DNA from 2 places in the Clostridium sp. Marseille-Q5894 genome. Region 1 is predicted to be linked to the other one. Evidence: a T-box and tRNA genes for the amino acid it is inferred to sense, from the RefSeq annotation. Region 1 holds a T-box; the other holds one or more tRNA genes.

The links. The T-box of region 1 lies ahead of leuS (leucine--tRNA ligase). A T-box ahead of a tRNA ligase gene usually reads a tRNA of that ligase, here a tRNA-Leu.
Region 2: it has a tRNA-Leu gene. The T-box ahead of leuS (leucine--tRNA ligase) is inferred to sense a tRNA for this amino acid. The anticodon was not compared.

The regions. Positions count from the first base shown of each region.
Region 1 is NZ_CAMPPT010000005.1:233,244-243,832, reverse strand. It holds gene OC535_RS09715 (transposase) at 1-92, shown strand, start outside; gene OC535_RS09710 (IS3 family transposase) at 104-961, shown strand; gene OC535_RS09705 (IS256 family transposase) at 1,048-2,289, opposite strand; gene OC535_RS09700 (hypothetical protein) at 2,665-2,955, opposite strand; gene leuS (leucine--tRNA ligase) at 3,307-5,703, opposite strand; T-box leader at 5,740-5,948, opposite strand; gene OC535_RS09690 (ABC transporter ATP-binding protein/permease) at 6,004-7,875, opposite strand; gene OC535_RS09685 (ABC transporter ATP-binding protein/permease) at 7,877-9,715, opposite strand; gene mnmL (tRNA modification radical SAM protein MnmL/YtqA) at 9,754-10,589, shown strand, end outside.
Region 2 is NZ_CAMPPT010000010.1:16,083-26,671, forward strand. It holds gene galE (UDP-glucose 4-epimerase GalE) at 1-26, opposite strand, end outside; gene OC535_RS13125 (elongation factor G) at 281-2,332, opposite strand; tRNA gene OC535_RS13130 (tRNA-Val) at 2,610-2,685, shown strand; tRNA gene OC535_RS13135 (tRNA-Thr) at 2,699-2,774, shown strand; tRNA gene OC535_RS13140 (tRNA-Tyr) at 2,779-2,861, shown strand; tRNA gene OC535_RS13145 (tRNA-Gln) at 2,868-2,943, shown strand; tRNA gene OC535_RS13150 (tRNA-Lys) at 2,948-3,023, shown strand; tRNA gene OC535_RS13155 (tRNA-Leu) at 3,037-3,125, shown strand; tRNA gene OC535_RS13160 (tRNA-Gly) at 3,131-3,204, shown strand; gene OC535_RS13165 (response regulator transcription factor) at 3,532-4,191, shown strand; gene OC535_RS13170 (sensor histidine kinase) at 4,188-5,633, shown strand; gene OC535_RS13175 (hypothetical protein) at 5,620-6,288, shown strand; gene OC535_RS13180 (M15 family metallopeptidase) at 6,360-7,058, shown strand; gene OC535_RS13185 (hypothetical protein) at 7,113-7,652, shown strand; tRNA gene OC535_RS13190 (tRNA-Gly) at 7,861-7,934, shown strand; tRNA gene OC535_RS13195 (tRNA-Asn) at 7,937-8,012, shown strand; tRNA gene OC535_RS13200 (tRNA-Glu) at 8,014-8,089, shown strand; gene OC535_RS13205 (hypothetical protein) at 8,153-8,548, opposite strand; gene OC535_RS13210 (DUF1146 domain-containing protein) at 8,775-8,975, shown strand; gene spoIID (stage II sporulation protein D) at 9,019-9,909, shown strand; gene OC535_RS13220 (M23 family metallopeptidase) at 9,954-10,589, shown strand, end outside.

The DNA of each region.
Region 1 (10,589 bases):
CTAAAGAAATTGCCAAACTAAAAAAAGAACTTAAGGATACAAAGGATGCTTTAGATGTCCTAAAAAAGGCTATTGGCATACTGGGGAATTAACTAAGCAGGAACTGTATGATCAGATCAAGAAAAAATCTGACGCTGATCCTAAAGCTTCAGTTACCAGTATGCTTGAAAAATTGAATATCAGTAAATCTGGATATTATGACTACCTTAAAAGAAAACCATGTAATCAAAAAATAAGAAGAGCTAAACTAGCTGTTAGAATCAAGGAAATACACAAGGAATCAAAAGAAATATATGGAGCACCTAAAATAACCCAGATACTTCAAAGAGAAGGACATAAGGTTAGTGAAAGATTTGTAGGGAAACTAATGAAAGAAAACAACATTAAAGCCCACTATATCAAGCCATATACTAAAACAACAAAAGACTGTGACTTTTCCAGCAGATTACATAATATTCTAAAAAGAGATTTTAATCCAAAGGCGCCAAATGAAGCATGGTGTACAGACATAACTTATATATACACACATGATGAAGGATTTGTATATCTAACCAGTATAATGGATTTATATTCAAGAAAAATAATAGCCTGGACATTAAGTAAAACACTGGAGGTGGATGAGGTATTAAAATGTCTGGAAACAGCAAAGAGCAGAAGAAAAACAGCCAATCCAGTAGTAATACAAAGTGACAGGGGAATACATTACACATCGAGGAGGTATCGAGAGCTGACAAGGGATATGGTGTGCAGCTATTCAAGAAAAGGTAATCCATGGGATAATGCATGTATAGAATCATATCACGCATTAATAAAAAGAGAGTGGCTAAACAGATTTAAGATAATGAATTATCATCAGGCATATCAGCTGGTGTTTGAATATTTAGAAGGATTCTATAATACAGTAAGAAGGGAATGTCAAGAAATTTGTGTAAGTAATTTTATTAAATTGTCAAAGAACTAGGGAATGTCAAGAAATTTGTGTAAGTAATTTTATTAAATTGTCAAAGAACTATAGAAATGACTTATATCGAGTATATATAGGTCATTTTATTTTTCTAAATATTTTTGGATTCTTGTTGAAAATCTATCATCCATCATTAATTGATTCATAACCATTGCCCAATTTGATACACGCCCACCTGACCATTTTTTCGATAATTCAAGAACTCTTAAATATAACACTTTTAATACCGCTGTCTCATTTGGAAATGCTCCTTTTTTTATGACCTTTCTAAAACTTGAATTGACACTTTCAATTGCATTGGTTGTATACATAACTTTTCTGATGGCTGATCCATAATCAAACAGCTGTTCTACATGATGAATGTTCCTTTCCCATACATCAACTGCTCCCGGATATTGTTTCCACTCATTCTTGAATGTTTCAAATGCGTTTTTGGCCGCCTTTAAACTAGGAGCTCCATAAACTTTTTTCAATGATTGTGTAAATCGCTTATAATCCTTGCTTGGGACATATTTAATAGAATTCCTTATAAGGTGGACAATACATCTTTGTACCACAACATTGGGAAATATTGCTTTCGCACCATCTTCAAGTCCACTAACACCATCCATAGATATAAAGAAAACATCTTCCACACCTCTCGCTTTGATTTCATCAAAAATCTGCATCCATTTATGCTTGCTTTCTGTCTCGTTTAACCATAACCCCAGTATTTCCTTGTTTCCATTGATGTCATAGCCTAAAACAGCATATACAGCATATTCCTTTACCTCATAATCATTTCTTACTGTCACATATAAACAGTCAACAAACAAGAATGCATAACATTGAGATAGTGGTCGGTTTTGCCAGTTTTCCAGTTCAGGAATGATAGCATCGGTTATATCGGAAATCATTTCATGAGAAACCGAAAATCCATAGATATCTTCAATTGTGGTTGATATATCTCTTTGAGACATTCCTTTTGCATACATTGAGATGACTTTATTTTCAATGTCCGAAACATCTCTCGTTCTCTTAGGAATAATTTGCGGTTCAAAAGATGCCTCCCTGTCTCTAGGTATATTAATATCTAATTCTCCTCTTGATGTTTTTATTTTTTTAGGAGAATAACCATTTCTTCTGTTTAATGTCTTTTTTTCTTCTTTACTGTTAGATGCATAACCAAGATGGTTGTTCATTTCTCCCTGAAGCATTGATTCAAATAATGGTCCAAAAATATCTTTTAAAGCTTCATCCATATCCTGTGCTGATTGTGGATTATAAGTATCAATAATTTGTTGAGCCAAAGCTACTGTTTTTGGATCTCTTTTTATTCTTGCCATATTTCATTAACCTCCATATTTTTAATTTTGATAATAAGAAAAGTGTGTAGCAGTAATATAACACATATTACTTACTTACACACTTTATTTTACACTCCCCAGTAAGAATCCACTCACATTGTGAATATTTATCACCAAATGAATATGAGAACAAATATATATTAGAGGAAACTAACTAATTTTCTTACATTTAGTTAGTCCGAAATCTTGACATAGGACCAACCTGTTTCTCAACATTTAGGAAATCAATTACTCTCATATACACATAAAAATAATATTTTAATTATTGAAGATGATTATAATAGAAAGTTGACATACCACTCAAGAGATAGATATTCTAATTCTTGAATTTCTTTTGTGATTTTCTTTATCGTCTTATTCAACTCCATTCCTTATAAAAAAAAGAACAACTTCATACGAAGCTGCTCTTCTTATAAATTCCAAACTTATTTTAAAAAATATATCATCTACATGATCTTTAGTATAATCAGTAGCAATTAAATTTATTCCAGTAAGAGCCTTAATAAGTTCTCTAACTTTTAATTCACTTTGATGATCACTAAATCTCTTTTTCCATTCTACAATATATTGGTATATCATATTTTCAGTCACTTCATGATATGTTTCTTTTAAATTATCAAATGAAAATAAAATAGTCGTAATCAATTCTGCCTGATTTGTATCCTTCACTCTTTTAAATAATTGAAATGTTTTATTTACATTTTCAATATCTTTTTTGTGAATATAATAATTTATCTATCTTAAAATCTTTACTTACTATTATAAGCATCATTTTTCCATATTCTTTTTCATAAATAAGTAATAAAAAGAGTTAAACATACAAAAAAAGAAAGGCTCACTGGCTTGACGGTTCTTACTCGCTTATGGGTAAATTGAACCTATATCCAAACATCTCCTTTAATTTTTAGCCTTTCTTATACAACTGTCTTAAGTTGCCGATATTGTGATAAAACCTTACTTTTTTAATAAATCTTCATAAATTGCTACAATTATTTTTTATTTAACGACAATATTAACGATTTTATTCTTAACAACAATTATTTTAACAATATTTTTACCATCAGTATGCGCTTTAACATTTTCCTGTTCAAAAGCTGTTTTCTTGACTGTTTCATCATCGGCATCTTTAGCGACTTGGATTTTTGCTCTAAGTTTACCATTTACCTGAACACCCATTTCAACAGTTTCACTGACTAACATACTTTCATCATATGTTGGCCAAACTTCGTATGCAAGCGTATTTTCATGTCCCAATAATTGCCACATTTCTTCACAGACATGAGGTGCAATACAAGAAAGCATCTTAATAAAATTAAATGCATATTCTTTATATACTGAAGGTGCTTTATAACATTCATTAATAAAGATCATCATCTGTGAAATCGCAGTATTGAATCCTAACGTTTCAAAATCATCAGTAACTTTCTTTACTGTTTGATGATATACTCGATCCAAACTATGATCATTTTCATCACTTAATTTATCTTGTTCAATAAATAAACGATAAACACGATCTAACCATTTACGAGCACCATCTAATCCATTGGTTGACCAAGGAAGAGCTGCTTCTAATGGTCCCATAAACATTTCATACAATCTTAATGCATCAGCACCATGACTAGCAACAATATCATCAGGATTAACAACATTACCACGTGATTTAGACATCTTTTCATTGTTATCACCTAAAATCATTCCTTGATGGAATAATCTTTGCCATGGTTCTTTACATTTTACAACCCCAGCATCATATAGTACTTTATGCCAGAAACGTGAGTATAACAAGTGTAATACCGCATGTTCGGCACCACCTACATATAAATCAACTGGTAACCATTTTTCTAATAATTTTGGATCACAAATAGCTTCACTATTATGAGGATCAATATAACGAATATAATACCAGCATGATCCTGCCCATTGTGGCATTGTATTTGTTTCACGACGTCCTTTTTGACCATCAATTTCAACTTCTAACCAGTCTTCACAATTTGCAAGTGGTGATTCACCACTGTCATGTGGTTGAAAGTTTTTAGTAGCTGGCAATTCTAATGGTAATTCTTCAACAGGAACAGTTTTCATTGTTCCATCTTCCATATGGATGATTGGAATAGGTTCTCCCCAATAACGTTGACGAGAAAATAGCCAGTCTCTTAATTTATAAGAAATTTTCTTTTCACCACATTGATGTTCTTCTAGCCAAGCAATCATTTTATCAATTGCTTCTTGTTTTCCTAAACCATCTAGCCACTGTGAATTAATATGTAAACCATCTTCAGTATACGCAGCTTCTTCAATATTTCCACCTTCTAATACGGGAATAATATCGATACCAAACTTTTTAGCAAATTCCCAGTCACGATCATCATGAGCAGGTACTGCCATGATTGCTCCTGTTCCATAACTTGCTAGAACGTAATCAGAGATCCAAATCGGAATTTTCTTTCCATTAACTGGATTAATTGCATAAGCACCCGTAAAAACTCCAGTTTTATCCTTATTTAATTCTGTTCTTTCTAAGTCTGATTTACTAATGCAGCTTTGTTTATAAGCTTCGATTGCTGCTTTTTGTTCAGGTGTTGTAATTTCATCAACATATGGATGCTCTGGTGCCATAACACAGTAAGTTGCTCCAAATAAAGTATCACAACGAGTTGTAAAAACTGTAAAAATCTTATCTGTCCCATCTATTCTAAAATCAACATTTGCACCAACTGATTTTCCAATCCAGTTACGCTGCATCTGTTTTGTAGCTTCCGGCCAGTCTAAATCGTCAAGATCCTCTAATAATCTTTCAGCATATTCTGTAATTTTTAAGACCCATTGACGCATTGGCTTACGAATTACAGGATACCCACCACGTTCACTTTTACCATCAATAACTTCTTCATTAGCAAGAACTGCTTTAAGTTCTGGACACCAGTTTACTGGAATTTCATCAACATAGGCAAGTCCAGCATCATATAACTTCGTAAAAATCCATTGTGTCCATTTATAGTATTCTGGATCACTAGTTGCAATTTCACGATCCCAATCATATGAAAATCCTAATGATTTAATTTGTCCTTTGAATACTTCAATATTCTTTTTAGTAAATTCAGCTGGATGATGCCCTGTCTGAATAGCAAATTGTTCAGCTGGCAAACCAAATGAATCAAATCCCATTGGATGTAATACATTGTATCCTTGCATTCTTTTCATTCTTGAAACAATATCTGTTGCTGTATATCCTTCAGGATGTCCTACATGAAGACCGTTTCCTGATGGATATGGAAACATATCAACACAATAATATTTTGGTTTACTGTCATCATAACAATCAGTTTTAAATGTCTTATGTTCATCCCAATATTTTTGCCATTTTGGCTCGATTTGTTTGTGATTAAACGGCATTTTATAATTCCTCCTTAAAATAAAAAAAGCCATCCCTCTAAGGACGACTCAAATATCGCGTTACCACCTTAGTTCAAAGTCACAAAGACTAAGCCCTCAAAACTTTAACGCAGTTAACGGCAACGACTACTCTATTCACCGCTGCATCTCCTAGGTGAGTTCATAATCCGTTCTATCAGTTTTCACCACCCACTGACTCTCTACAAAAAACGTCAATTATTACTAGTCCTATTCATTGATTTTTTTAGATACTCAAATATTATATCACAAAAAAGACCAGATGCAACAAAATTCCATCATTTAATATCTTTGATATTTCAATGATTTTACAGGATCTAAACGACTAGCAAATGAGGCTGGAAAGAAACTACTGGCAAGTCCAAAAAACACCGCTTCTAAATAAATAAAAACTAATAATGAATTATCTATTTGAATAAATGTCTCTGATAAATTTAATTGTAACATTACTTCAACAAACTGGTTAAATAAACCAACTAACTGATCAAAAAACAAATATGAAAATAAAAATGCAATATTGATCAAAGTAAAACTTTCAAATATCACTAATAAACTAATTTGTAATTTACTTGCTCCAAAACATTTAAATATTCCAATATCTTTAGTCTTTTCAACCGCTGATAGATATAAAACTTCACCAATCAAAAAACATGCTGCAACAATAGCTAAAGAAGAAAATAAAATTAAAATATGTTGAATCTGTGATAACAGATCATCAACTCTAGTATTAATATCTTCACCAGCTATTTTAAATTTAAAATGCGGATTTTCCTGCTTTAAAATTTTCAAATATTCATTAACACTAACTTTATTATCAATGTTGACCATCCCAAGCGAAAAAACAACTTGATCAACATCTACACCAAAGCACTCACTTACATGTTTAACATTAGCTAGCTCTTTAATATAAATTGTATCAAATAAAGAATTCTCATCACTAATTCCTACAACTTTTAACGTTATTTTCTTGATCATATCATCATGTAAATAATATCCATAAATTTGTTTATTTAAAAGATCTTTATAATTCTGCTTTAAATGTATGGCAGTAGTTTTTGATAAAACAATTTCATTATCACTTCTAATTTCTCGTCCTAATTCTAATTTATTATTTTTAAGCTCTTTAGTCATATCACTAATATATACTGTCTTATCAACTTGATAATCACCTTGCAGTGATACTCCCATAAATTCATAATCATTCATTTCCCCATATAAATATGTGATTTTTGAATTTTCCTTCAATTTAATTAGATCATTATAACTGATTACTTTTTTATTACTAGATTGTAATGATACGAGCTGATTAGGAAAAATTTTATTTAACTGCTGATGAATTTGATTTTGCAAAGAACCGCTAAATGTAAACGTAATCATAATACAAACTAGTGCAATCATCAAACCAGTAGTAATTTTTACATTTCTAGCAATGTTTGCACAATATTGTAATAAAGCTAATTTGTAAAGATTTAGAGGTCTTTTTTTCTCTTTTAAACGATAATAAAAATTATCTTTTTTAATATGGGTCTTTTTACCAGCCAACTTGCCATTTTGAAAATAAAATATCTGACTGGCATATTTAAAAGCTAACTCTTCATTATGAGTAATCACAATTACTAACCGTTCTTTAGCCTCCTGTTTCAATAAATCAAAAATTATTTTTGCATTATTATCATCTAATGAACCAGTTGGTTCATCACAAAGTAAAATATCAACATTTTTAATCATTGCCCTTAACATTGCAACACGCTGTTTTTGGCCTCCAGACAATATTCCTGGTTTTTTTCTTAATATATCAGTTAGCTCTAATTTACTTTCCCGATCTTCTCTTTCCCTTTTAAAAATTATTTTTGTGAAAAATTGCGATAATAAATAGTTTTGTTTTACATTTAACCAATTAATTAAATTAAAATTTTGAAAAATAAAACCAATATGTTTACGACAATAATTCTTTATCGTTCTAATATTTTGATGATCAAATAAAATTTCACCTTCATAATCCTGATCAATTCCACCTAGTATATTTAATAAAGTTGTCTTTCCACAACCTGATTCTCCGACAATTACAATCATTCCGGTATTAGGAAAAATAATTGATAAATCATTGATGATAAGTTCATCATAACGTTTAGATAGATTTTTTATCTCTAACATTTTAATCCTCCTTTAAAAGTACACTAATATCCATTTTCCTGATTTTTAAACTTGCCCCCATTGCTACCATAAAACATGCGCTCATATAAATTAATATCATGACTAAATATAGATCGAACTGTGATAAAAATAGTTTAGGCAAAATAAATAAATTAGAAATACCAAACAATTTATCACCAATATCAAAGAATCTTATTATTTGTAGGATCATCTCTGCCAAAATAGATCCCCATGCTCCTATCAAAGCTCCCATCAAACTTGTTTCCCAGCCAAATAATTTTCTTGCTTTGTTTATTGTTAAACCATTTGATAACATTAAACAAATATCTCTTTTTCGCTCAATCAGGATCATTTTTAAAACAATCGAAATTAAAATTAATGAAATTATAAAGCTAATAACTAAAAAAACAGTAACTACTATTACTGCCATTTTAAAAAGAATATGATAACTATCGATATAATCCTGATGTAAATTGGTCACAAAATACTGGTGATCATATTGTTTTAAAAGCTGATCAAAACGATTACTTTTTATAACTAAACATCTTCGATCGATTATTTCATTCTTTAGATTTGAATCTAAATATTTTTCATCATAATAAATATTTGCTCCCGTATTTATATGATCATTGATAATTGCTTTGATCGTAAATACATACTTTTTTTCATCAATCACAAAATCAAGTTTATCAGATATCTTTAAATTATATACTTTAGCCGCTTCTTGATTGATCATGATTTGATTTTCTTGATTAAAATAATCACCTTTTTGATAATCGATATTATCATCTTGATATATCTGATAACTATTTAACTGTAGTTCCTGATCATTTTTTATAATTCCTAAATTAAAATCCAGCTTATAACTAAGCTGGCTAACTAACTTATTATTTTTTAAATTACTGATCTGTTCATCAGTAAAATTTAGTTCCTGATAATCTTTTTTACTAATTTCAATGATTTCTTTAAGCGGATCACTGTTAAAACAATTTTGTAAATATAACCAGCCCCCATTAATACCACTTAAAAGCAGCACAAAAGCACAAATTGTAAATATTTGAGAAAAAAACATCATTAAAATTTTTTTCTTTTGATAAATAAGCTGTCTTTTTACATAAAATTTTATTCTAATCATATTATCGTTCATACTTTTAAAAAAATATTTATGATAATTATTTTGATGACCAAAATCATAATTATTCTGATTACTTTCAAGATTGATAATCTTATTAGTATACTTATTAATCAAATTATAATTATGAGAAATAATGATGACTAAATGTTTTCTAGAATACCATTTTAAAAGCTCCATTACTTCTTTAGCCATTTGACTATTTAGCGCTCCTGTAGGCTCGTCGGCAAGTAATATCGGGGTATCACAAAGAAAAGCTCTGATCAAACTGACTCTTTGCTTTTGTCCGCCTGAAAGCTCTTTAGGAAAATATTCTAACAAAGGGGTTATAGCTAATTTATCAGTTAAAAAATGTAATTTAGACATCGATATCTTTTTACCCTTTATTTTTGCCAATAAAATTAAATTTTCATATACCGTTAAAGCATCAACTAAATTATAAAACTGATAAACATAACTAATATATTTACTTTGATATTTGTCTATCTGACGATAGTCTAACTCATGACCATCAATCATTACTTTACCATTATCAGCTTTTTCAATTCCCGCAATCAAATTCAATAAAGTCGATTTACCACAACCGCTTTTACCTACGATTGCAACCATTCCTACACGCGGAAAATTAATTGAAAGATCTTCAATTACTAATTGTTTATTTTTACCAAATTTATAAAATTTTGTAACATTTTTAAGTTGTAATACCATATTTTTCTCCTTATGTTATAATATCTTAGGTGATAAAAATGAATCTATTTAGATACAGTAATGATAATAAACGTTATCATACTTTTAATTATTATTTAAAAAACAAATACCATCATAAAGTTGCCAAGGTCAGTCTTAATGCCGGCTTTACTTGTCCTAATCGTGATGGTACTAAAGGAAATGGAGGTTGTATTTTTTGTAGTAACAGCGGTTCTGGTGATTATGCTGGTAACGTTAAAGATTCACTCGAACAGCAGTTTAATGATGTTAGCGCTATTCTTCAAAAAAAATGGCCAAATTGCAAATATATTGCATATTTTCAGGCTAATACTAATACGTATGGTCCAATTGAAAAAATTCAAAACTGCGTTGATCCTTTTTTAAATAAAAAAGACGTTGTAGCAATTAGTATTGCCACCCGTCCTGATTGTTTAGAAAATGATGTTTTAGAATATCTCGCCAAAATTAATACCCAGTGTGATTTATGGGTAGAATTAGGATTGCAGACTATTCATGATAAAACAGGTCAATTAATTAATCGCGGGCACACTTATCAAGAATTTTTAGATGGTTTAAATAAATTGCGCCAGCATAAAATCAATGTTTGTGTCCACATAATCAATGGTTTACCCTTTGAAACAAAAGAAATGATGTTACAAACAGCTAGAGAGTTGGGTAAACTAGATATCCAGGCGATTAAAATTCATATGCTTTATGTCATTAAAAATACCAAATTACATCAACTCTACTTAGATGATAAATTTAAAATGCTTTCTCGCGAAGAATATATTGATTTAGTTACTGAACAATTAAGTTATCTGCCTGATAATATTATTATTGAACGTCTTACCGGTGATGGAAACATTGAAGATTT
Region 2 (10,589 bases), on a different contig from region 1:
GCTCCACCACAAACAAGTACATTCATTATTTTTTCCTCCTATATATGCTTCTATAATAACACTTTTAGATACTAAATTAAAGAAAAGTATTTTTTATTTTGTGTAAAATATAGGTAATGGTAATGAAAGGTTGAAGATAATATTTTAATAATTAATAAAGTAATTATATAATATTGGTCGGTTGAAATATAAAAAGGAAGAATTTATTTTATTGATGGATCAATAATTTAAAATCTTCCTTATAAAGAGAGAAATAAAGATTTAAATATCTCTCGTTATCTTATTTGTTGATAATTCTTTTTGTGATATTATCAGGGGCAAACTCATAATCTAAAAATTCCATTTCAAAGATACCTTGACCTTGAGTTATAGAACGTAAATCAACAGCATAGTTCATAACTTCATTCATAGGCGCTTCAGCAACGATTTTAATTAAACCGTCATCTAAGACATCACTACCGATTACACGAGCTCGTTTGGTATTGAAATTACTCATTATATCGCCTGTATATTGTTCGTCAACAACAACTTTCATTTTCATATATGGCTCAAGTAATGCTGGACTAGCTTTAGGAATAGCTTCTTTAAAACACATTGAAGTAGCTGTTTTAAAAGCCATTTCTGATGAGTCGACATTATGATAAGAACCATCGATCAAAGTAGCTTTGATTCCAAGTACTGGATATCCTGCTAAAACACCACTTTTGACACTTTCGATCAATCCTTTTTCGACAGCAGGGAGATATGATTTTGGAACAGCACCACCAAATATTTTTTCTTCAAATACATATGCTTTGCTATAGTCATAAGTAGGTTCAAATGTAATTTCAACTTCACCGAATTGACCATGACCACCTGATTGTTTTTTGAATCTTGTTCTTTGGGTAATGCTCTTTTTTATTGTTTCGCGATAAGGAATCTTGATATCTTCAAGAGTTGCTTCAACTTTGAATTTGTTTTTTAGTTTTGTTAATAAAATATCTAAATGAATGTCACCAACACCATAAATGCACTGCTGTTTAGTTTCTGCATTTGATTTAAATTGTAAAGTCGGATCTTCCTCTAATAGTTTATTGATAGCGTTAGTGATTTTTTCTTCGTTGCTTTTACCGATTGGAACGATTGCTTTACCATAGTAAGGTGTTGAAAATTTTATTTCTGGTACGATGATTTGATATCCAGCAATACATAAAGTATCATTTGTTTTTGAAGCATTTAGCTTTGTTACTACTCCGATATCGCCAGCGTGTAAACAGTCAACTTCAATTAATTCTTTACCGCAAGGCTGGTATAGTTTAGCGATTCGTTCAACTTCTTTTCTTTTGACATTATATAGAGAAGTTCCGCTATATATAGTTCCGGTAACAACTTTAAATAAAGATGTACGTCCAACAAAAGGGTCTGCAACTGTTTTGAAAATAAAGATGCTGGCAGGTAAACTTTCATCATAGCCAATAATTTCCTCTTCATTTTTATCAATATTATTAACGATCAAAGAATTAGTCATATCTCCAGCAGCGCTGAAGAAAGCTACCATCGAATTTAAAATGATTTGAATTCCAATTTGATCAGTTCCGCATAAGACTGGAATCAAAGTTTTTTCAATAACACCTTTTCGTAAAGCTAAGGAAATTTCTTCTTTTGTAAATGGTTCTTCATTAATATATTTTTCTAATAATTCATCGCTAGTATTTGCTACTGCCTCATCGATCATATCTTTGATTGGCTGGATCTCATCCAATAATTCCTCGGGAATATCCACCGGTTTTGTCTGTGTTCCTTCAAAAATACGACCTTCCATTTTTGCAACATTAACATAACCGATCATTTTATTATTATTCATGATAGGAACCTGAATAGGAGCAATAGCTTTACCATAAGTATCTTTTAATTGCTGTAATTTAGTTGTATAATCACTATTAGGGTTATCTAATCCATTGACATAAATGATTTTTGCTTTATCTTTGGCTTTATACATAGCCTGTTTAGTTCCGGCGTTGATACCTGAAGATGATGGAACAACAATTAAAGCAGATTCACATACACTCAAGGCAGATTCGCATTCGCCTGTAAAGTCAAAAATACCAGGAACATCGATTAAGTTGATTTTGCAATTGTTCCATTCGATAGGGACAACAGATAGATTGACAGATGATTTACGATTGATTTCTTCAATACTATAATCACTTAATGTATTTCCATCATTAACGTTGCCAATACGGTTAATTAGACCGCTTCGGTAAGCCATAGCTTCAACAATACTTGTTTTACCACAACCAGAATGCCCTAAAACAGCTACATTACCGATTTCATTTGCATGATAAGTTCTCATTAAAATAACCACCTTTCTTTAAATGAACTTCTTAATTTTATTTTAACATATATGAGTAGAAAAAAGGATTAATTTAATAATAAAAGATAACGCTTACATTAATATGTGAAAATAATGAGGAAAAAAGTAATTTTCATATTGATTAATAACTAAAATTATGTTACTATAAATCTTGCCTAAATCATGAGATATCGATTAGATTAAATAAAGGGTAGAAAAACAAAAAAAGTGTTGACCTTTGTTTGAAATGATGATATATTAATGAGGTAGCATTTATGGAGGTTTAGCTCAGTTGGGAGAGCATCTGCCTTACAAGCAGAGGGTCAGCGGTTCGAGCCCGTTAACCTCCACCATAAAAATAAATAAGCCGGCTTAGCTCAACTGGTAGAGCAACTGACTTGTAATCAGTAGGTTGAGGGTTCAAGTCCTTTAGCCGGCACCATGATGGAGGAGTAGCGAAGTGGCTAAACGCGGCTGACTGTAACTCAGTTCCTTTGGTTCGGTGGTTCGAATCCGCCCTCCTCCACCATCTAATTGGGGTATAGCCAAGCGGTAAGGCAACAGACTTTGACTCTGTCATCTCCCTGGTTCGAATCCAGGTACCCCAGCCAAGATGACCCGCTAGCTCAGCCGGTAGAGCATCTGACTTTTAATCAGAGGGTCAGGCGTTCGAATCGCCTGCGGGTCACCATCTCTTAATATTTGCCCAGGTGGCGAAACTGGTAGACGCACAGGACTTAAAATCCTGCGGACCTTAAAATCCGTGCCGGTTCGATTCCGGCCCTGGGCACCATTCTCGCGGGTGTAGTTCAATGGTAGAACTTCAGCCTTCCAAGCTGACTACGTGGGTTCGATTCCCATCACCCGCTCCATAGTTTGAAAGATAATTAGAGTTTCTTTTAAAGAAACTCTTTTTGTTTTAATAACTAAATATAATTTTTTGTTGGGTTATATCATTACATTCATTGAAGGCAGAATAAAATATTTATAGATAAAAGTATCAAAGTAATTAAGGTTCTATAGTTTCGCTATTGAAAATAAAGATGCTTTTTATTTTGCTTTAAATTTAAATATTGATATGATCTTGACATTAACTTTATTAAATGATCTTTTTTAATGGAGAAGATTTTGTTATAAATTGTTATGTTTTGATGTAAAAATGATGCAATTACGTTGTATGATTAGAGGGGTGAATACATATGAATAAAATTTTGATTATCGAAGATGAAAAAGCAATCAATGAATTGATTAGGATAAGTTTAAGTGATGCGGGATATTTATGTAAATGTGCTTATGATGGTTTGCAAGGGGCGGATTTGATAGAAAAAGAATCTTTTGATTTGATATTGTTAGATATTATGCTGCCAAAAATTGATGGATATGAATTGATGGAATATATTTATCCCTTAAATATTCCGGTTATTTTTTTAACTGCAAAAGCCGATGTAAAAGATCGGGTTAAAGGACTCAAAATGGGTGCTGAAGACTATATCGTTAAACCGTTTGAAATTATCGAACTTTTAGCTCGTGTTGAAACCGTACTGAGAAGATTTGATAAGGTATCTCGTTATTTATCGGTTTATGATGTTAGTGTGGATACACTGTCTCGAATTGTAAAGAAGGGGAATCAGGTTATTAATTTAACGGTTAAAGAATATGAGTTATTGCTGCTTTTTTTGCAAAATAAGAATATCGCTTTATTTAGAGATCGCATATATGAATTGATTTGGCAGGAAAATTATCGTGGTGATAGTCGTACTGTCGATTTACATGTTCAGCGGTTACGTAAAAAAATTGGGTTAGAAGATAAGATTGTTTCGGTGTATAAAATAGGTTATCGCTTGGAGGTTGACGAGTGAAGTTTTTTTGGAAATTGTATTTAGTAATTATGCTGATGGTTGTTTCTTGTTTTAGTGCGGGTGGATATATGCTGATTGAATCAGGATTTAATTCTTCACTGCGACGTGAAGTGGAGATGGCGTATCAGGAAAATAATATTTTATATTCATCTTTTACAAGGGAATTATTATCGCCGTTTAATGGTTATAATGCAAGTGCTTTTACTGATGCGGAAAAGATTGAGATTATTCATGAATCTATAACAACATTAACGATTCAAAGTTTTAATGGGATGATCTCATTTTGTTTGCGAAATAATGAGGGGCAGATGATATATCAAAACGGAGGCTTTACTAATGATTCTAGTTTAATAAAAAAAGTGGACTCGGGAACTCGAGGATATAAGATCGTTGAAGACGATAATAAATATAAAATTCATGTGTTAAGAAAACTTGATATTGAAGATAGTGATGTTTATTTAGAAAATTGCCGTGATATTTCATCTTTATTTGAGGGAAGAAAAGATCAGTATCGAAGTTTTTTATATAGTATTGGACTGTTGTTTTTAGTTGGAACGGTAGTGATTTTTATTGTAACAAGATGGCTGGTAAAACCAATTAAAACATTATCACAGGCGACTAAACAAATTACGGCAGATGGTGGTTTGGGTGATGAAATAAAGGTTCGTAGTAATGATGAGATAGGGCAATTAACGAGAGATTTTAATATAATGATGAAGCGCTTAATGACATCGATGGAAGAATTGCAGGATGCTTTAAAGCGTCAGGAAATTTTCGTTGGAAATTTTGCGCATGAATTAAAAACGCCATTAACGTCAATGATTGGTTATGGTGACATGCTTAGAAGTAAAAAAAATACTGAGGAACAGATCATAAGTTATGCTGATTTAATTGTTCAAGAAGGTAAAAGACTTGAAAAAATGTCAATGAAATTAATGGAATTAATTGTATTAAAAAAGCAGGATTTTGTTTTTGAAAGAATTAATGCTAGTGATTTTTTTGGAGAAATAAGTGCGGTTGTTGCTCCGGTGATGAAAAATTCAAAAGTTGATTTTAAAGTTATGGTTGCAGATGGAGAAATCATTGGTGAACGGGATTTGTTGAAGACAGTTTGTTTAAATTTACTAGATAATGCTCGTAAAGCAATAGAAAATGAAGGGTTAATTAAGTTTTTGGGAGTGAAAGATGATAATGGTTATAAAATTATAATTGAAGATAATGGTTGTGGGATCGAGGATAAAGAAGTTGATAAAATTAAAGAAGCGTTTTATATGGTAGATAAGTCGCGTTCTCGTAAGGCGGGAGGCGCTGGTTTAGGATTAGCGATATGTGATCAGATTATTAAAATCCACCAAGGTGAAATTGTGATTGAAAGTATTAAAGGACAAGGTACTAAGGTGACGGTTTTATTTAAAGGCGGTGAGATTCATGAAGAAAGTTAAAACTTTTTTGATAGTACTGACTACAATTGCTTTATTGGTGATCGTGGCTTTTATGCCGATCGTGCTGGCTAAATGGAATGATGAAAGGATGTTAGCGAGTGTGGTAATAGATAAGGTTGAAGATAACGATAGTTCGATGGTACATCCAAGTAAGTTGAGTGTGAAGGAAAAAATAGCTTTATTGTATGATTATAATTATAAAAATCAAAAGTTTGTTCTTGTAAGTCAACAACAAACTAAATCTAAAGAAGAGTTTGAAAAGATAAAAGAAAGTGTGATAAAAGAAGTAAAAGAACTGCAGGATTTAAAGATACTGCCAGAGTTTAATTTTAATGATAATCAAAAAGAATATACGATTGAAATATTAACATATGCTGAAATGACAGATCCTGAAAGTTGTGTCGTTGTGATGCAGATGGGATTTTATGATGATAAGAGTAGTTTGAGCATTTGGTTTGATGGAAATGATAGTACTATTTATCGCTGTAGTTATTATGGTGAAAATTTAGTTGATTTTGAAGCAACTGGTATTTTTGATGAAAATGTTTTGCTTAATTATGGAATAAACTATTTAGGATTGTCTGAAGAGGAAATGATGAAATATTGTACGGTTATGGCTAGTAAAAAAAGAATTGATATCGGAATTATTAATTGATGCAGTTTTGATTCAAAAATGTGGCAGTTTTTATGTTAGTTTTTTATATGATTTAAGAAGGAGGTGTGAATGTGAAAAAAATAGTGATTTGTCTGGTGGTTATTATTGGATATATTATAGGTTTTAATTATTTTATTAGAGAAAATAGTAGTAAAAATAACGTATTAAAAACAAGGGCGATTGAAGAAAAACAAATAATAAATGATGAGTTGTTAACGCTGGTTAATTATAAAAATAAAATTCCTGATGATTGGAAAGTTGATTTGGTTTCTTTAAATGATCAACAATCAATTGATCAACGTGCTTATCAAGAATTGAAAAATATGCTGAATGATGCTAAAAAGCAGGGGTTAAACATAATAGTATGTTCATCTTATCGTACATATGATAAACAAAAAGAACTTTTTGTAAATAAAGTTAAAGAGTATTTAAAGGAAGGTTATGGTTATAACGAAGCTCAAGAGGCTGCTAGTATGTGGGTAGCTAAGCCTAATACAAGTGAACATCAGTTGGGATTGGCAGTTGACTTGGTTTCTAAGAAAAATCAAAGGTTAGATGATAGTCAGGAAAGAACTGCTGAACAACAATGGCTGATTAAAAATTGTTGGCGATATGGTTTTATTTTACGCTATCCATCAAATAAAAGTGATTTGACAAAAGTTGGTTATGAACCATGGCATTATCGTTTTGTAGGAAAGGAACACGCAAAAAAGATCACAGAGCAGGGTGTATGTTTGGAGGAATATCTGAATAATTTGTCAAATGGTTAAAAGTTTATATAAAATTCACATCAGTGTATAATATTATATATGTGAGGTGAAAAAATGACTAAGAGATTTGAGTTTGATGACAGTGATTTAGATGCAACTGATTTTGAATTAGATTCCAAAGCGACAGATGAAGATGATTTAGAAGATGCTACTACAGATGCTGCGACAAATAAAGGTCGTCAAAAAACTAAGAAAAAGAAAGTAACCAAAACAAAACGTAAGACTAAAACAAAAGTAAAAAAAGAAAAAGAAGGACGTTCTGTTTTTTCAACGATATTATTATTTTTATTGATTTTAGTAATTATTACTGGTGGTTGTGTAGGTGCATATTTTGCATATGAATATTATCAGGATCAACAAAATCAAATAGATGATCTTCAAGAACAGCTTGATAATACAAAAAAAGAAAATAATAATTCAAGAGAAAATAGTGATTCAAAAGAAAGTGATGAAACAAAAAAAGATGTAAATAAAGATGATGATCAGAGTTCTGATGAAAATAAAACAGATGAATCGACTAATGAATCAACTGATGATTTACCAGAAGATGAAAATCCTTCTAGTAATGGTGATCAAGTAGAAGAAAATGAATAAAACACGATTATGATATGATCTAAATTAGTAGATAGTATAAAAATACAGTTTATTAAGAAGAATCGTATCATTATATCAGTGTTTTTTCTTTTAATGTTTTGAATTGTAGAAAAAATGTAAAAAAAATTAAAAAAAGACTTGCAATAGTTAATATTAAATGTTATTATAGACGAGCAGTAGTCGTTAGGGGTGCTGCTAAGAAGAAAATGCGGGTGTAGTTCAATGGTAGAACTTCAGCCTTCCAAGCTGACTACGTGGGTTCGATTCCCATCACCCGCTCCATTGCTTGAATAGCTCAGTTGGTAGAGCAATCGGCTGTTAACCGATCGGTCGTAGGTTCGAGTCCTACTTCAAGCGCCATGGCCTGTTGGAGAAACGGTTAACTCACATGCCTTTCACGCATGCATTCACGGGTTCGAATCCCGTACAGGTCACCAATTGTAAATTAGTCCAGAATCAATTTCTGGATTTTTTATTTTATAAAAAAATATCACTAATAATTATTTTGTTAGTGATATATGAATAAGACCGATACTTTGATTAATTAGATTTCCGGCTATATATTTTAATAATGTAGTTTGGTTATTGGGAAATTTACTGTTATGAGAATTGATGTGAAACATTCGATATGAATTTTCGATATAGTTTAATAGCCATAATATTGATTCTTGAAAATTACCATGAAACACAGGCTTTTCAAGAAGTGGAAAAAAACTGGTAGTATTTATATCTTGGTAAAAATGATCAAGATAAATAGCGTTATTTTTGCAATCAGCTGAAAAATTGTGAAGTCTGATTTTTGTGATTTCATCTGGAGCGATAGTTAAGATCAAATCATATATAGCTGCAAGATAAAGCTGATTATAAATCAAAGTTTCTATAAGTGAAGTATCCATATAATTTTACGTTCCTTTCTTTACGATATAAGTAGATGTTTGGCTTTGACTATAAGAAGTCAAAGCTTTTTATATCTAATACAGTCTATGCATTTTTGATGAAAAAATGTTTATAGTTTTAGTTATTGATCTTAAGCTCTAAATTAGTAAAGTGTATAATGACTAGAACTATGATATACTAAGTGATAAAATAGTATTTAAATTTATAATAGTCGAGGTGATATTAATGTCTTATCAAATTATTAAAGCTTTTGTATATGTTATTTCGGTCATGCTTTCGATGTGGGGGCTAAGTTGTTTTAATTTTGATAATGTAATTAGAAAAGCTAAATTACGTGAATTTTATTTGTTCTTTTTGATTGCATCATTAGCTTTGGGATATTTATTGGGTTCTTTTATTTTGGAGTTTGCGACAATTCATTTTTAACATATTTTAAATAACTGTACATATAATTATGTGAGGTAATTATATGAAAGAGATAAGTGTAAAATTAGGAATTGTTGTATTGGTAGGAATCATTTTTTTATCAATGAATTATTATCAGGTTAAAGAAGAAGTGATTCAGGGTAAAAAAGAGGAAGCTGTAAAAGTAGCAGTAACAATTGATGACAATGTTAATTATGTGGATTTAGATGACTATCTTTTAGGTGTTGTTGCTGGTGAAATGCCTGCTAATTTTGAATTGGAAGCATTGAAGGCACAAGTTGTAGCTAGTCGAACTTTTGTTTATAATCGAAATTTAAGTGTCGATAATACTGTTAATAGTCAAGTTTATTTAAGTGAAGATGAGATGAAAAAAAATTGGGGTGATAAGTATAATGAGTATCACCAAAAAATTAGTGAGGCAATTAAAGAAACTGATAATGAAGTAATGAAATATCAGGGCGAATATATTTCGGCGTTATTTTTTTCTTCTAGTAATGGCTATACTGAAAATGTAGAAGATTATTTTGAATCTAGTCCCTTACCTTATCTAAGAAGTGTTGATAGTCATTGGGATTTAACGATCGATCCTAAAAATACAAGGCAAACTACATTTACAAAACAGGAACTAAAAGAAAAATTTAATTGTCAAGATTTGAATTTTAATATAATTGCATATAAAAAAAGTGGTCGTGTAGCTACTTTAAGTGTTGATGGTAAAAATTACAGTGGTCGGCAGGTCAGAGAAATATTGGGACTGTCTTCAAGCTGTTTTACGATTGAATATGTCAACAATAATTATGTTTTTACAACTAAAGGAAGCGGCCATGGAGTTGGAATGAGCCAGTATGGTGCTCAAGGAATGGCTTTAGAAGGCTCAAATTATAAAGAGATTTTGAATCATTATTATACAGGTATCGAAATTGTAAATAATTAGTATAAACCTTATTTTAGTGGAAACACTACAAATGAGGTGAAATAATGAAATTATTTATGAAACGTAATCGACGTGTTTTAGTATTTAGTGTGGTAGTAATGCTGTTTTTAGCTGGTGTTGGGATAGTTCAGCTGGTTATGAATCAATATCAGCCGTTTAAAGATACTGCTGTTGTAAAAGTAGAAGATAATAAAGAAGAAGATAAAAGCGAAGAAGATCAGCCAACTGTAGCAACAGAGAAATTGATCAAACCTGTTGATGATGATGTAACGATTGTAAAAAAATTTTATGATGCATCCTTAAGTGATGCAGAATTAGAAAAAGCATTAGTGTATTTTGAAGGAGTATATCGACCTAACTTGGGAGTAGATTTTTCTAAAGATGGAAAGACGTTTGAAGTTAAGGCGGCATGTTCAGGTACGGTAACTAAAAAAGATAATGATGCTTTACTTGGTTGGATTGTAACTGTAACTAATGAAAATGGCTTTAGTACCACATATCAGTCATTGAGTGAAGTTAGTGTTGAAAAGGATACGGTTATTAAGCAAGGTGACAAAATTGGGGTCAGTGGTGAAAATGTTTATGAATCGGAATTAAAGAATCACTTGCACTTTATTTTAGAAAAAGATAATCAAGCTTTGAATCCAGAATCTTATTTTGATCAAGAAGTCACAAAAATA